DNA from 4 places in the Erwinia sp. 009765445 genome. Region 1 is predicted to be linked to each of the others. Evidence: predicted binding sites of a transcription regulator. Region 1 holds the regulator's gene; each other region holds the start of a gene.
What was found. Region 1 encodes PurR, which represses purine synthesis genes. Its sites were predicted from a motif close to CANGCAAACGTTTGCNTG; they were not measured.
Positions count from the first base shown of each region.

Region 2: a site for PurR is predicted at 1,470-1,487, ahead of cvpA (colicin V production protein). Genes of this name have one in related genera too.
Region 3: a site for PurR is predicted at 1,378-1,395, ahead of carA (glutamine-hydrolyzing carbamoyl-phosphate synthase small subunit). Genes of this name have one in related genera too.
Region 4: a site for PurR is predicted at 1,587-1,604, ahead of rbsD (D-ribose pyranase). Genes of this name have one in related genera too.

Region 1 covers NZ_JBYUWC010000010.1:74,692-77,873, reverse strand. The annotation lists gene punC (purine nucleoside transporter PunC) at 1-262, opposite strand, end outside; gene punR (DNA-binding transcriptional activator PunR) at 374-1,285, shown strand; gene purR (HTH-type transcriptional repressor PurR) at 1,358-2,383, opposite strand; gene cydH (cytochrome bd-I oxidase subunit CydH) at 2,677-2,766, shown strand; gene AC3Y5R_RS12745 (C40 family peptidase) at 2,815-3,182, opposite strand, start outside.
Region 2 covers NZ_JBYUWC010000013.1:75,776-78,957, reverse strand. The annotation lists gene folC (bifunctional tetrahydrofolate synthase/dihydrofolate synthase) at 1-534, shown strand, start outside; gene dedD (cell division protein DedD) at 524-1,258, shown strand; gene cvpA (colicin V production protein) at 1,595-2,080, shown strand; gene purF (amidophosphoribosyltransferase) at 2,117-3,182, shown strand, end outside.
Region 3 covers NZ_JBYUWC010000003.1:195,571-198,752, forward strand. The annotation lists gene carA (glutamine-hydrolyzing carbamoyl-phosphate synthase small subunit) at 7-1,155, opposite strand; gene dapB (4-hydroxy-tetrahydrodipicolinate reductase) at 1,623-2,444, opposite strand; gene AC3Y5R_RS04350 (hypothetical protein) at 2,657-2,851, opposite strand.
Region 4 covers NZ_JBYUWC010000028.1:27,808-30,989, reverse strand. The annotation lists gene rbsA (ribose ABC transporter ATP-binding protein RbsA) at 1-1,148, opposite strand, end outside; gene rbsD (D-ribose pyranase) at 1,156-1,575, opposite strand; gene AC3Y5R_RS22620 (YgiW/YdeI family stress tolerance OB fold protein) at 1,858-2,256, opposite strand; gene qseB (quorum sensing response regulator transcription factor QseB) at 2,470-3,132, shown strand; gene qseC (quorum sensing histidine kinase QseC) at 3,129-3,182, shown strand, end outside.

The DNA of each region.
Region 1 (3,182 bases):
ACATTGCGCCACAGCTGACGGAGAACAGACCCAGCCCCATCAGCAGAACGGGTTTACGACCAATCCGGTCAGAGAGTGGTCCCCACATCAACTGGGCGCTGGCAAATCCGGCCAGGAACAGACTCAGACTGGCACTGATTGCTCCAGCTTCAGTCAGCAAATCTTGCTGCATAACACCAAAAGCTGGCAGGTACATATCAGTGGCGAGAAAACCTGCAACGCTGAGCAGCGCGAGGTAAATAATAAATCCTTTAGATGGCATTCTGTTGCTCTTTATCAGGTGAATGAAACGCTGCGCAGTGTAATTGAGTGGCAAAGCGCTTGTGAAACGGTAATATTTGCAGGTTGCGTTCAAAAAAATTGCAGGCAAATTATGTGGTCAGAACATTCCCTTGAAGTGGTCGATGCCGTGGCGCGCACCGGGAGTTTCACGGCGGCGGCGGCAGAGCTGCACCGCGTGCCTTCTGCTATCAGCTATACCATCCGTCAACTGGAAGAGTGGCTGGCTGTTCCTCTGTTTGAGCGGCGTCACCGCGATGTGGTGCTGACGGATGCCGGACGGCTTTTTAGTCAGGAAGGGCGTAGTGTTATCAAAAAAATGCTTTCCACCCGGCGTCAGTGTCAGCAGGTCGCTAATGGCTGGCGGGGGCAGATCAATATCGCTGTCGACCGCATTGTTAAACCGGCGAGGAGCCGCCAGCTGGTGGTGGATTTTTACCGCCATTTTCCTGATATGGAGCTGCATCTGACGTCGGAAGTGTTTAACGGCGTCTGGGACGCACTGGCCGACGGGCGGGTGGATGTGGCAATCGGCGCAACCCAGGCTATCCCGGTGGGGGGGCGCTTCGCCTTCCGCGATATGGGGATGCTGAACTGGCGCTGTGTGGTGAAGGCCGATCATCCACTTGCTCAGCTGGAGGGGGAGGTCAGCGATGAGGAGATTGGCGATTGGCCCTCACTGGTGCTGGAAGATACCTCCCGTGCTTTACCCAAACGGACTACGTGGACGCTGGATAATCAGCGCAGGCTGGTGGTGCCGGACTGGGAAAGTGCGTTTGACTGTCTGCTGGCCGGGCTGTGTGTTGGAATGGTACCGGGGCATTTTGCCCGGCCATTTTTGCAGAACGGGGAACTGGTTGAGCTGGCGCTTGAGTCAGTATTTCCGGACAGCCCATGCTGCGTCAGCTGGGCGGAGCAGCAGGCTTCACCAGCACTGAGCTGGCTGCTGGAGTATCTGGGGGAAACCGGCACGATGAACAGTGAGTGGCTGCGGGAAGAAACCTGAGGGGCGAATAAATTCTCCCCTCAACTGAGATCTGCACGATTGTAAGGGTGGGATTCATTCCGCCCTTAACGTCTAGCGGCGGTAATCGACAAACGGACCGTCTGCCACCGAGCGGCGTTCGATCAGGTTGGGATGCACTTCAATGGTTTGTGGCTCTTCGCGCTTGCTGGTAATGCGGTCGAGCAGCATTGCAAAGGCAGTTTCGCCCAGCTGTTGTTTAGGCTGGTGAACCGTGGTCAGCGCCGGGGTGAAATAGCGGGCATTGCGCACGTTATCATAACCGATCACCGAAATATCCTGCGGTACGCGCAGGCCCATCTCATCCGCCGCGCAGATGGCGCCCATGGCCATCACATCGCCGCCGCAGAAGACCGCCGTGGGGCGCTGCTTCTGAGACAGAATCTGCTGCATGGCACGGTAGCCAGACTCTGGTTCGAAATCTCCCTGTACCAGCCACTCATCTCGAACTGAAATTCCCGCTTCGGAAAGTGCTTTCAGAAAACCGGCATGGCGGCCACCGCCAGTATTACGTTCCATTTGTCCCGGGATCACCCCGATATCACGGTGACCGCGGTCAATCAGATAGCGGCCCGCCATATAGCCTCCTTCAAAGGCATTATCCAGCACGGTATCGGTGAAATCGCCGCGTGATTCGCCCCAGTCCATTACCACCATTGGGATATTGCGATTGTTTTCCAGCATAGTGATCAGCGGCTCCGGATATTCCGAGCACATCACCAGCAGACCATCGACGCGCTTTTGCGCCATCATCGACAGATATGCCTGCTGCTTTTGCAGATCGTTATGGGCATTGCCCAGGATCAGGGTATAACCCTGATCAAAGCAGCAGTTCTCCACTGCTTCGATGATCTCGGCAAAATAGGGCGCTTCGCTGGAAGTGGCCAGCAGACCAATGGTTTTGGTATGGTTAACCTTCAGGCTGCGGGCGACAGCGCTGGGAGAATAATGCAATTCTTTGATTGCGGCCCATACGGCTTCCTGCGTCTCTTCAGCGACAAAGCGGGTTTTATTGATGACGTGGGAGACAGTGGTGGTGGACACCCCTGCACGTTTGGCCACATCTTTTATTGTTGCCATTAACTAGCTACTCCTGCACTTATCGTAACGTACTGATAAGCATATTGTTAAACGTTTGCCTGGATACGCAAAAACCGGACGTCTGGGGGCACTTTTTGCGGTGGATTCCGGAGACGTCAGGAAGGAAAAAAGGGTATTTCAACCCGTCATTGCGCACGCGGCACGCAGTCTGCCGGGGGTTGCGCAACGAAAAAAAGAATTCTAACAAGCCTGAGCACAGAAAACGAGATTTTTACCGACAAGTATGGGAAAATCGATGACGTTATAAACTGTAAGGGTATTAAGGAGTCGTGATGGATACCGATCTGAAGTTTTCAATACTGACAACCGTTTGCGCTTTGCTGATGATTGTCGCTTTCAGTTTTACCGCAGTAATGCACTAAGCCTTACGGGCCGCTCATCAGAACGGCCCCGTCTCTTCTGCCGACCTGTTAGCGAATCGTTTTCGGCGTCATCATCCTGCGGGCACCAATATAGTGGCGCTGCCAGTAATCATCGCTCAGAGCACTAACCTGAATATCCTTGCCGGTGCGCGGTGACTGAATGAATTTACCATTGCCCAGATACACGCCAACGTGGTCAGCTGTGCCGCGACCATTGATGCGGAAAAACACCAGATCGCCTTTTTCCAGCTCGCCACGTTTGATATTAGCCGCATCGCGCAGGTGATACATTTCATTGGCAGTGCGGGGGATTTTAAACTTCACCAGGTCTTTATAGGCATACCAGACCAGGCCGCTGCAGTCGAAACCGGTTTCTGGTGAGGTGCCACCCCACTGGTACGGCTTACCCAACTGCC
Region 2 (3,182 bases), on a different contig from region 1:
GCGGCGCTTCCGCTGCCGCAGGTTCCTTTGCCTAATGCAGCCACTGCGCTGGCTGCGTTGCGCGCCTCCTCCCTGAAAGTGGACCCGGCGGTAATTTACGGCTGGCTGGATAAGGCTGTTTTGCCCGGTCGTTTTCAGACTGTTGCAGAAGCTCCCCGGATAATCCTGGATGTGGCTCATAACCCTCATGCTGCGGCCTATCTTGCCGGGAAACTGAGCGAGCTGCCAACAACCGGCAAAGTGCACGCCGTAGTCGGCATGCTGCATGACAAAGATATTGCCGGAACCCTGGCCTGCCTGGCCCCTGAAGTTGACTGCTGGTACTGTGCGCCGCTGGAAGGCCCGCGGGGTGCCAGTGCGGGTGAGCTGATGGCGCATCTGCCGACGGCAGAGGCGTTCTCCAGCGTGCCAGAAGCATTTAATCATGCCTGCCAGCAGGCGCAGGCTCAGGACACTGTGCTGGTGTGTGGTTCGTTCCACACCGTGGCACACGTAATGGAAACGATGCAAACGGAGAACGGCAGTGGCAAGTAAGTTTCAAAACCGTTTAGTCGGGACCGTCATTATCGTGGCGCTGGGCGTGATTATTCTGCCTGGCTTGCTGGACGGTAAGAAAAAGCATTACAAAGAAGAGTTTGCTGCTATTCCGCTGGTGCCAAAACCGGGCGACCAGCAGGAAACGGATATGGTGCCGCCGGTGACCCAGTCGCTGCCAGCCCAGCCGCCAGAAGGGGCCAGTACCGCAGTGACAGGGCAGGATGGTGGCAATACTTCCCAGGCAGAGAGCGGTTCCACCGCGCCTCAGTCGGCTAATCACCCTACCGTCGTGGCTCCGCCGCCCATGCAGCCTTCCAGGCCGCAGCAGCAGAAGCCGGCAGAGAAACCTAAACCGGTTGAAAAGCCAAAGCCTGTTGAAACGCCAAAACCTCAGCCGAAGCCGGCAGAAAAAACGGTTGAAAAACCGAAGCCGGAACCGCAGCAAACGCAGCCTGCTCAGCAGGAGAGTGCGCCAGCCGGTCAGGCCTATGTTGTTCAGTTGGGGGCGTTGAAAAATGCCGCTAAGGTCAATGAAGTCGTCGCACAGCTGCGCCTGTCAGGCTACCGTGCTTTCACCGTGCCTTCCACGCCGGTACAGGGACAAATTACCCGCATCTACGTCGGGCCGGATGCTTCCAAAGCGAAGATGCAGGCAGCAGTCAGCGAACTGAAAGGCATTTCAGGGCTAGGCGGGGTGGTTAAACCTTACAGCGCCCGGTAGGTTGTCTCTATTAATGCAACAGCCAGAGCCTTTTCTGGCTGCGTTGTCCCCGGCCATAACGAGGGTCATCATTTATCGTTCTGGCCGGTTATCTGAAGTAAATCAGCCAATTGCTTCGGACGGTCAGTGCAGGTGCTGTACCGGCTGCCAGGGCGCGTAATTGCTGATTTTTTTTGCATTTTGTTTTAATTAAACTGGCAAAGGAAAACCCTACGCAAACGTTTTCTTTTTCTGTTAGAATTCGCCCCGAACTTAAGGCTCGTCTCCCTCTGTTGCATGGAGATAGTGCTGTTACAGAAAGAGGCGATCTTAAGGGCATTGTTGCTGGAAGAGTTCATGGTCTGGATAGATTACGTCATTATTGCGGTTATTGGTTTTTCGGCTCTTGTCAGCCTGATCCGCGGGTTTGTTCGGGAAGCTTTATCCCTCGTCACCTGGGGTTGCGCATTTTTTGTCGCCAGTCATTACTACTCCTTCCTTGCCGTCTGGTTCACAGGTTTTGAAGACGAACTGGTTCGAAATGGAATCGCCATTGCGGTGTTATTCATTGCCACGCTGTTAGTCGGGGCGATCGTTAACTACGTGATTGGTTCGCTGGTTGAAAAAACCGGCCTGTCGGGTACCGACAGAGTGCTGGGAGTCTGTTTCGGGGCATTACGTGGCGTGCTGATTGTGTCAGCCATTCTGTTTTTCCTCGATACTTTCACCGGCTTTTCCAAAAGCCCGGACTGGCAACAGTCTCAGCTGGTTCCCCAGTTCAGTTACATCATCAGGTGGTTTTTCGACTACCTGAAAAGCACGTCGAGTTTTTTGCCCCGGTAATCGAACCGGGGTTGCGGCTTATGAGGAAATGTCAATATGTGCGGTATTGTCGGGATCGCCGGTTTTTCACCGGTCAACCAGTCGATTTATGACGCGTTAACGGTGCTCCAGCACCGTGGGCAGGATGCCGCAGGCATCGTTACCATTGATGCATTGAATTGCTTCCGTTTGCGTAAAGCCAACGGCCTGGTCAGCGATGTATTTGAAGCCCGCCATATGCAACGTCTGCAGGGCAATATGGGGATCGGCCACGTCCGCTACCCCACGGCAGGAAGCTCCAGTGCTTCTGAAGCCCAGCCCTTTTATGTGAATTCCCCTTACGGTATCACTCTGGCTCATAACGGCAACCTGACCAATGCCCACGAGCTGCGTAAAGCGCTGTTCGAAACCGGTCGTCGTCACGTTAACACCACTTCCGACTCTGAAATTCTGCTCAATATCTTCGCGTCTGAAGTGGACCGTTTCCAGCACTATCCGCTGGAAGCCGAGAACATTTTTGCCGCTGTGGCAGCGGTGCATCAGCACGTGCGTGGCGCTTACGCCTGCGTGGCGATGATTATCGGCCACGGGCTGGTTGCCTTCCGCGATCCTAACGGCATCCGCCCGCTGGTGATCGGCAAACGTTCCCTGGCTGACGGCCGCACCGAATATATGGTGGCTTCCGAGAGCGTGGCGCTGGATACGCTTGGTTTTGAATTCCTGCGTGATGTCGCACCGGGCGAAGCAGTTTACGTCACCGAGAAAGGTCAGCTGTTTACCCGTCAGTGTGCAGAGAACCCGAAATTCAACCCGTGCCTGTTCGAGTACGTCTATTTTGCCCGCCCGGATTCATTCCTGGACAAAATTTCCGTCTACAGTGCGCGAGTGCGTATGGGCACCAAGCTGGGTGAGAAAATCGCACGCGAGTGGGAAGATCTGGATATCGATGTGGTGATCCCTATCCCGGAAACTTCCTGTGATATCGCGCTGGAAATGGCCCGCATTCTGGACAAGCCATACCGGCAGGGGTTTGTGAAAAACCGCTACGTTGGCCGCACCTTTATCATGCCTGGTCAGCACCAGCGCCGCAGCGCGGTTCGCCGCAAGCTGAACGCTAACCGCG
Region 3 (3,182 bases), on a different contig from region 1:
TCCTGATTATTTTGCGGTAGAACGGTAAGCTTCAATCAGTTCGATAAAGTGATCGAACAGCGGTGCGGCATCGTGCGGGCCTGGGCTGGCTTCAGGGTGTCCCTGGAAGCTGAACGCGGCCTTGTCGGTACGATGGATACCCTGCACCGTGTGGTCAAACAGCGAGCTGTGTGTCACCCGCAGATTCGCCGGTAAGTTGCTGTCATCGACGGCGAAACCATGGTTCTGTGCAGTGATCATCACGGTATTATTATCCAGATCTTTCACCGGGTGGTTACCGCCGTGATGGCCCAGTTTCATCTTGACGGTTTTCGCTCCGCTGGCCAGGGCAAGCAGCTGGTGACCCAGACAGATGCCGAAAACCGGCACATCAGTTTCCAGGAAGCGTTTTATAGCCGCGATAGCGTAGTCGCAAGGCTCCGGGTCACCCGGTCCGTTTGACAGGAAAATCCCGTCCGGATTCAGCTTCAGCACATCTTCCGCTGGCGTCTGCGCCGGAACGATGGTCAGGCGACAGCCGCGATCCACCAGCATACGCAGGATATTCCGCTTCACGCCGTAATCGTAAGCCACCACGTGGAAAGGCAGTTCGGCTTCGGTTTTCGGTGCGGGCAGGCCGCCATCCAGCGTCCAGCTCCCCTGCAGCCAGCTGTAAGTTTCCTCAGTGGTCACTTCTTTTGCCAGGTCCATGCCTTTCAGGCCAGGGAACGCCTGTGCTCTCTGCAGTGCCAGTGTGGCATCGGGTGCGTCACCGGAGATGATGCAGCCGTTCTGTGCCCCTTTTTCTCGCAGCAGACGAGTCAGCTTACGTGTATCGATATCGGCAATAGCGACAATATTGTGGCGCTTCAGGTAAGCCGAAAGCCCTTCTTCATTACGGAAGTTACTGGCAATCAGCGGCAGGTCGCGGATAACCAGACCCTGTGCGTGTACCTGAGAGGATTCTTCGTCAGCGGAGTTGGTGCCGACATTGCCGATATGGGGATAAGTAAGAGTAACGATCTGGCGGGAATAGGAAGGATCAGTGAGGATTTCTTGATAACCGGTCATCGAAGTGTTGAAAACAACTTCACCCACTGCCGATCCTGTTGCCCCGATGGCCCGACCGTGGAATTGGGTTCCGTCTTCCAGAACCAATAGCGCTGACTTAATCAAAACATCCTCCTGAGAATAAACAGTCACATTATTTGCATATTAATTCAGGTTAAACCCTTATATCAATGCAAAAACCGCCTGAGCTCTCGATTTTTGGCAAATTGCGCGCATTCTAATGATCGCCCCAGTTATTGTCTACCCTGCAGCCCGGTTTTTCTTACTTTTTTACTCAACTGACCGATAATTCGGATGATTTACGCTGAAAATAACAACTATCCCAGGCATTTAACCGGTTGCATGGACAATTGTGCATGAGAACAGCGAAGCGGGAGGAAAATAGTGGACCAAATGGTCAAAATTAACTTTTTAGCGGATCAAAGATGAGGATAACAACAACAAACACAAAGATGGTAATAAAAAAAACATGAAAAAATCAAAAATAACAAAATAAAAAGGGCAATAAAATTATTGCCCATTCAATCATAAAGTTAAGATTGAAATAACCACATCACGATGGTGCACAACACTTACAAATCATCGAGTTCAAGCACATTTCTCATATCGTAAAGACCAGATTTTCGAGAACCAATCCAGTCAGCAGCTTTAACTGCACCTTTTGCGAAGGTCATGCGGCTTGAAGCCTTATGGGTAATCTCCACGCGCTCGCCAATATCTGCAAACATCGCTGTATGTTCACCAACGATATCTCCTGCGCGAACGGTGGCAAAACCGATGGTTTGCGCTTTTCGCTCTCCGGTGTGACCTTCGCGGGCGTATACCGCGTGCTTGTTTAAATCCCACTCCATTGCATCAGCAATCGCTTCCCCCATGGCCAGTGCGGTGCCGGATGGGGCATCCACTTTATGCCGGTGATGGGCTTCAACAATCTCAATATCAGCATAGTCACCCATCACTTTGGCTGCCTTTTCCAGCAGCTTCAGCACCAGGTTAACGCCAACGCTGAAGTTGGCCGCGAACACGATACCAATATCTTCAGAGGCCGCTTTGATCGCCGCTTTACCCGCTTCATCAAAACCGGTGGTACCAATGACCATCGCCTTATGATGCTGGCGGCAGAAGGCCAGATACTTCAGCGTCCCTTCCGGGCGGGTGAAGTCAATCAGCACGTCAAAGTCATCCGCCACGGCGGCCAGGTTGTCGCTGACTTTAATGCCCAGTACGCCAATTCCTGCCAGCTCACCGGCGTCCACGCCGCTCAGCGAGGATCCCTCACGCGCCAGCGCGGCGCCCAGGCACACGCCTTGCGCCTCATGGGCTGCCTGAATTAACTGACGCCCCATGCGTCCCGGAGCGCCAACAATGGCAAGGCGGATCTGTGCATCTTTCATAGTGAATCCCTTGTGTCTGTGCATGCAAAGCGCAGTCAGGTTAACGACGTGTTAAACCTCGCGCCACAACAAAAAACCAGTAATAAGAATTTTATGTCAGCCGCGATGGATTATCAGTAAAACAAATTTTGTTCGCTTGCGGCAAAAAGTGAGAAAAGTGCGCCGCAACAGAACGGCGCGAAGGCGATGGCTGGTTTCAGCGGGCCTCTTTATTAAGGAGCAGAAGTTGGCTCAGGTGTGGAAGGGGTTAGCGTTTGTGAATTCATGCAGTTGAAGAGCAAAATTCCACCAACGATAACGGCCCCCGCTACAACAAGGCCAGCCAGCTTAAGACTCGCTATACTGATATCACATAAAAATCCACCGCCACCCACATTGCTGGTTTCGGATACGGTCAATGTTCTCATGTTAGTTTCCTTTTTAAACTGAGAGAAAAAACTCATTAAAAATAATTGTCAGTCTTTTTAAACCAACGAAGCAACCATAAATGGAAACAATATTCCATTCAAATTGATTATCAACACTAACAGAGTAAACCGGACAGTAAAAACGACTCAAACGCAAATCAATAAACAAGATTAATTAAATCATTATTTCAAAATAACGATTAAACCAGAATAACAAAAACACCTTTAAAAACAATAAACTGAATAAAATAAAAAAACCAGTGCACCTATCCGAAATAATCAGGTGCATTGGTAAAAACTTGTTTAATCAGACGCCACAGTAATTAACTGG
Region 4 (3,182 bases), on a different contig from region 1:
TTAAAAAGTTTGATAAAGTCACTGACGGCCAGTTGCTCTTCCGCATGTTTCAGGCGGCCGCCGCTGCGGCTGAAGTAGTCCAACGCGGTAAGAGACATGTTCTCTTTCACCGACATCCCCAGTACCAACCCGTCACGTTTACGGTCTTCTGAGATATAAACGATGCCGTTCTGCAGTCCTTCTTCCGGCGAACGAGTCTGCACGCTCTTACCGTCAAGTGTCACGCTACCAGCGCTGCGCGGCAGAGCACCGTACAGTACCTTCATCAGTTCCGTGCGCCCCGCGCCCATCAGACCAGCCACACCCAGAATCTCCCCTTTACGCAGCGAGAAGCTGACATCCGCGACACCCGGCCCGCTGAGGTGCTCCACCTGCAGGCGAACGTCGCCTGGCGCTTTATCGAGGCGCGGATACTGCTCTTCGAGTTTGCGGCCCACCATCATCTCAATCAGCGAATCTTCATTCAGAGTGTCGACCGCCCGCTCAGCAATAAACTGCCCGTCGCGGAAAATCGTCACGTCATCGCAGATTTCAAAAATCTCTTTCATGCGGTGGGAGATGTAGACGATGCCGCAGCCCTGCGCTTTTAGCTCACGGATCACCCGAAAAAGCGAGGCGGTCTCGGTATCGGTCAGCGCATCGGTCGGCTCGTCCATCACGATCACTTGCGACTCGAAGCTCAGCACCTTAGCAATCTCCACCATCTGCTGATCGCCAATCGACAAATCGCCCACCAGCTTGTGGCTGCTGAAGCGCAGGTTGAGCTTTTTCAGCAGCACATCCGCTTCAGCGTGCATTTTCTTCCACTGGATACGGCCAAAACCGTTCACAAACTCACGCCCGAGGAAGATATTTTCCGCAACGCTGAGCTGAGGGATCAGGTTGAGTTCCTGGTGAATAATGCCAATTCCCGCCTCCTGGGAGGCTTTTGGCCCGTTGAATGAAACTTCATTACCCAGCCAGGTGATCGAACCAGCATCACGGGTGTAGATCCCGGTCATCACCTTCATCATGGTTGATTTTCCGGCCCCGTTTTCCCCCACCAGGGCCATCACGCGGCCAGGGTAAACAGCCAGCGCCGCTCCCGAGAGCGCTTTCACGCCGGGGAAGGATTTATCTATGCCTTGCAGTTGCAGTAAAGGTTGCATGACGGCCTCAGAAGGTCACGCCAGCACAAAGGATGACGTTGGCATAAGGGGAACATTCCCCGCTGCGGATCACCGCCTGGCTGTGCTGTGTTTGCTGTTTGAACTGATGATGACTGACGTACTGAACAGTGATGGTGTTGCCCTGGTGTTGTTGCAGCAAATCGAGCAGGGCGAGCAGTTCACTATGAAGCTGTGGGTTATGAGATTTGATCTCTTCCGCGATGACGGCACTTTCTACCTGCATCTCTTCGGTCACGGCCTGTACCACCTGCATAAAACTGGGAATACCTTTCATCAGCGCCAGATCGACACGCTGCGGCCCGGCCGGAATGGGCAGACCAGCATCGCCAATGACCAGGCTGTCGGTATGCCCCAGGCGGGATACCAGGGACGAGATTTCAGAATTCAGTAAGGTGCCTTTTTTCATCATTCACTCCAGAGCGAAACGTTTCGCTGATCGGGAGTGTAAAAAATTGCGGGGGGAAAACAATCGCAGAAAGGTGAAATTGTGATCGCCATCGAAACGTTTCGCTCGCGGCGAAGAAAGTTTGACTTAGTCTGCAGAAGGTAGGAATTAAAAGGGCTGGCAGGAAGCTGGCTTGCGGATAGCCGTCAATAAAAAATGCGTCGGGTATTTCCTGCTGGTCATCTCAGGGTACCCAGCCACACCAGTACCTGGTGCAGCTGGCAAACAAGCTGCAGGTCAGACTTAACCCTGAATTTTGCGGATCTGTTTCACGTCAACTTCAACTGAGTTGAAGTCTTTGTCGATTTTGCCCTGCAGTTCGACTTTGTCTGTTGGCGTTACAGTCTGTCCTTCCCAGCGCTTGTGGTCGATCTCAACCCTGATTGAGCCGGTAGCATCGTGGAACAGGTAATCTTCATCGCCCACACGCTTTTCAATATTACCGCGCATCGTAACCCAGGCATCATCCGGCAAATCCTGCGCCTGTTTTACGCTGGTCAGTGCCCCATTGGTTGCCACAAAGCCCCCTTTCTGCGCTGCGACCGCCGGTGCGGCCGGATCGCTGAAGCCACCGGTCTGGGCAGCAAGTACAGGAGTGGAAACCAGAGCGGCAATGGCCAGTAAAGCAGCTGTCTTTTTCATCGTATTCACCTTTTTATTTATCCTTGTTCCCTGGAAGGGGTACGTGTTCTTCAGGACGGATTAAAACAAAAGGTTCTTAACGGGATCTTAAGATGAATCATCCTGCGGATTTATTTCTGTATTTTGTCGAAAAAGCGCAATTTCCGTCGATCTTGAGTATACAAACCGTAACCCTGTCTCGTATAAAGCCGTTATCTACAGAAGGAATCTACCATGCGAATTTTAGTCATTGAGGACGATCGGCTGATTGGTGACGGCATCCGGGCCGGCCTGGTTAAAATGGGTTTCAGCGTTGACTGGTTTACCGACGGCAGGGAGGGGAAGAGTGCTTTATCTGCCGCGCCCTATGATGCCGTGGTTCTGGATCTCAGCCTGCCCGGTATTGATGGCCTGGAAATCCTGCGCCAGTGGCGGCAATCGGGTCGCGATGAACCGGTGCTGATCCTGACGGCAAGAGATGCGCTGGAGCAGCGGGTTGCCGGGTTGCAGCAGGGCGCGGATGACTATCTTTGCAAGCCTTTTGCCCTCAGCGAGGTCGCCGCGCGGCTGCAGGCGTTAATTCGCCGACGCCACGGGCAGCTCCTGCCCACACTGAATCACGGTGCAGTGGTGATGGAAACCGGATCGCACACGGTCACGCTTAACGGTGAGCCGCTGCCGCTAAAGGCACGCGAACTGGCATTGCTGGAACTGTTCCTGATGAATCCCGGCCGGGTACTGACCCGTGCCCAGCTGGAAGAAAAGCTCTACGGCTGGGACGATGATGTTTCCAGCAATGCTGTTGAAGTGCATATCCATCACTTGCGTAAAAAACTGGGCAGCCAGTTTATCCGCACGGTCCACGGTGTGGGCTACACGCTGGGAGAACCGCTTTGAGCCGTCTGAGTTTACGTCTGCGGCTGATGCTGGGATTTATTCTGCTGACG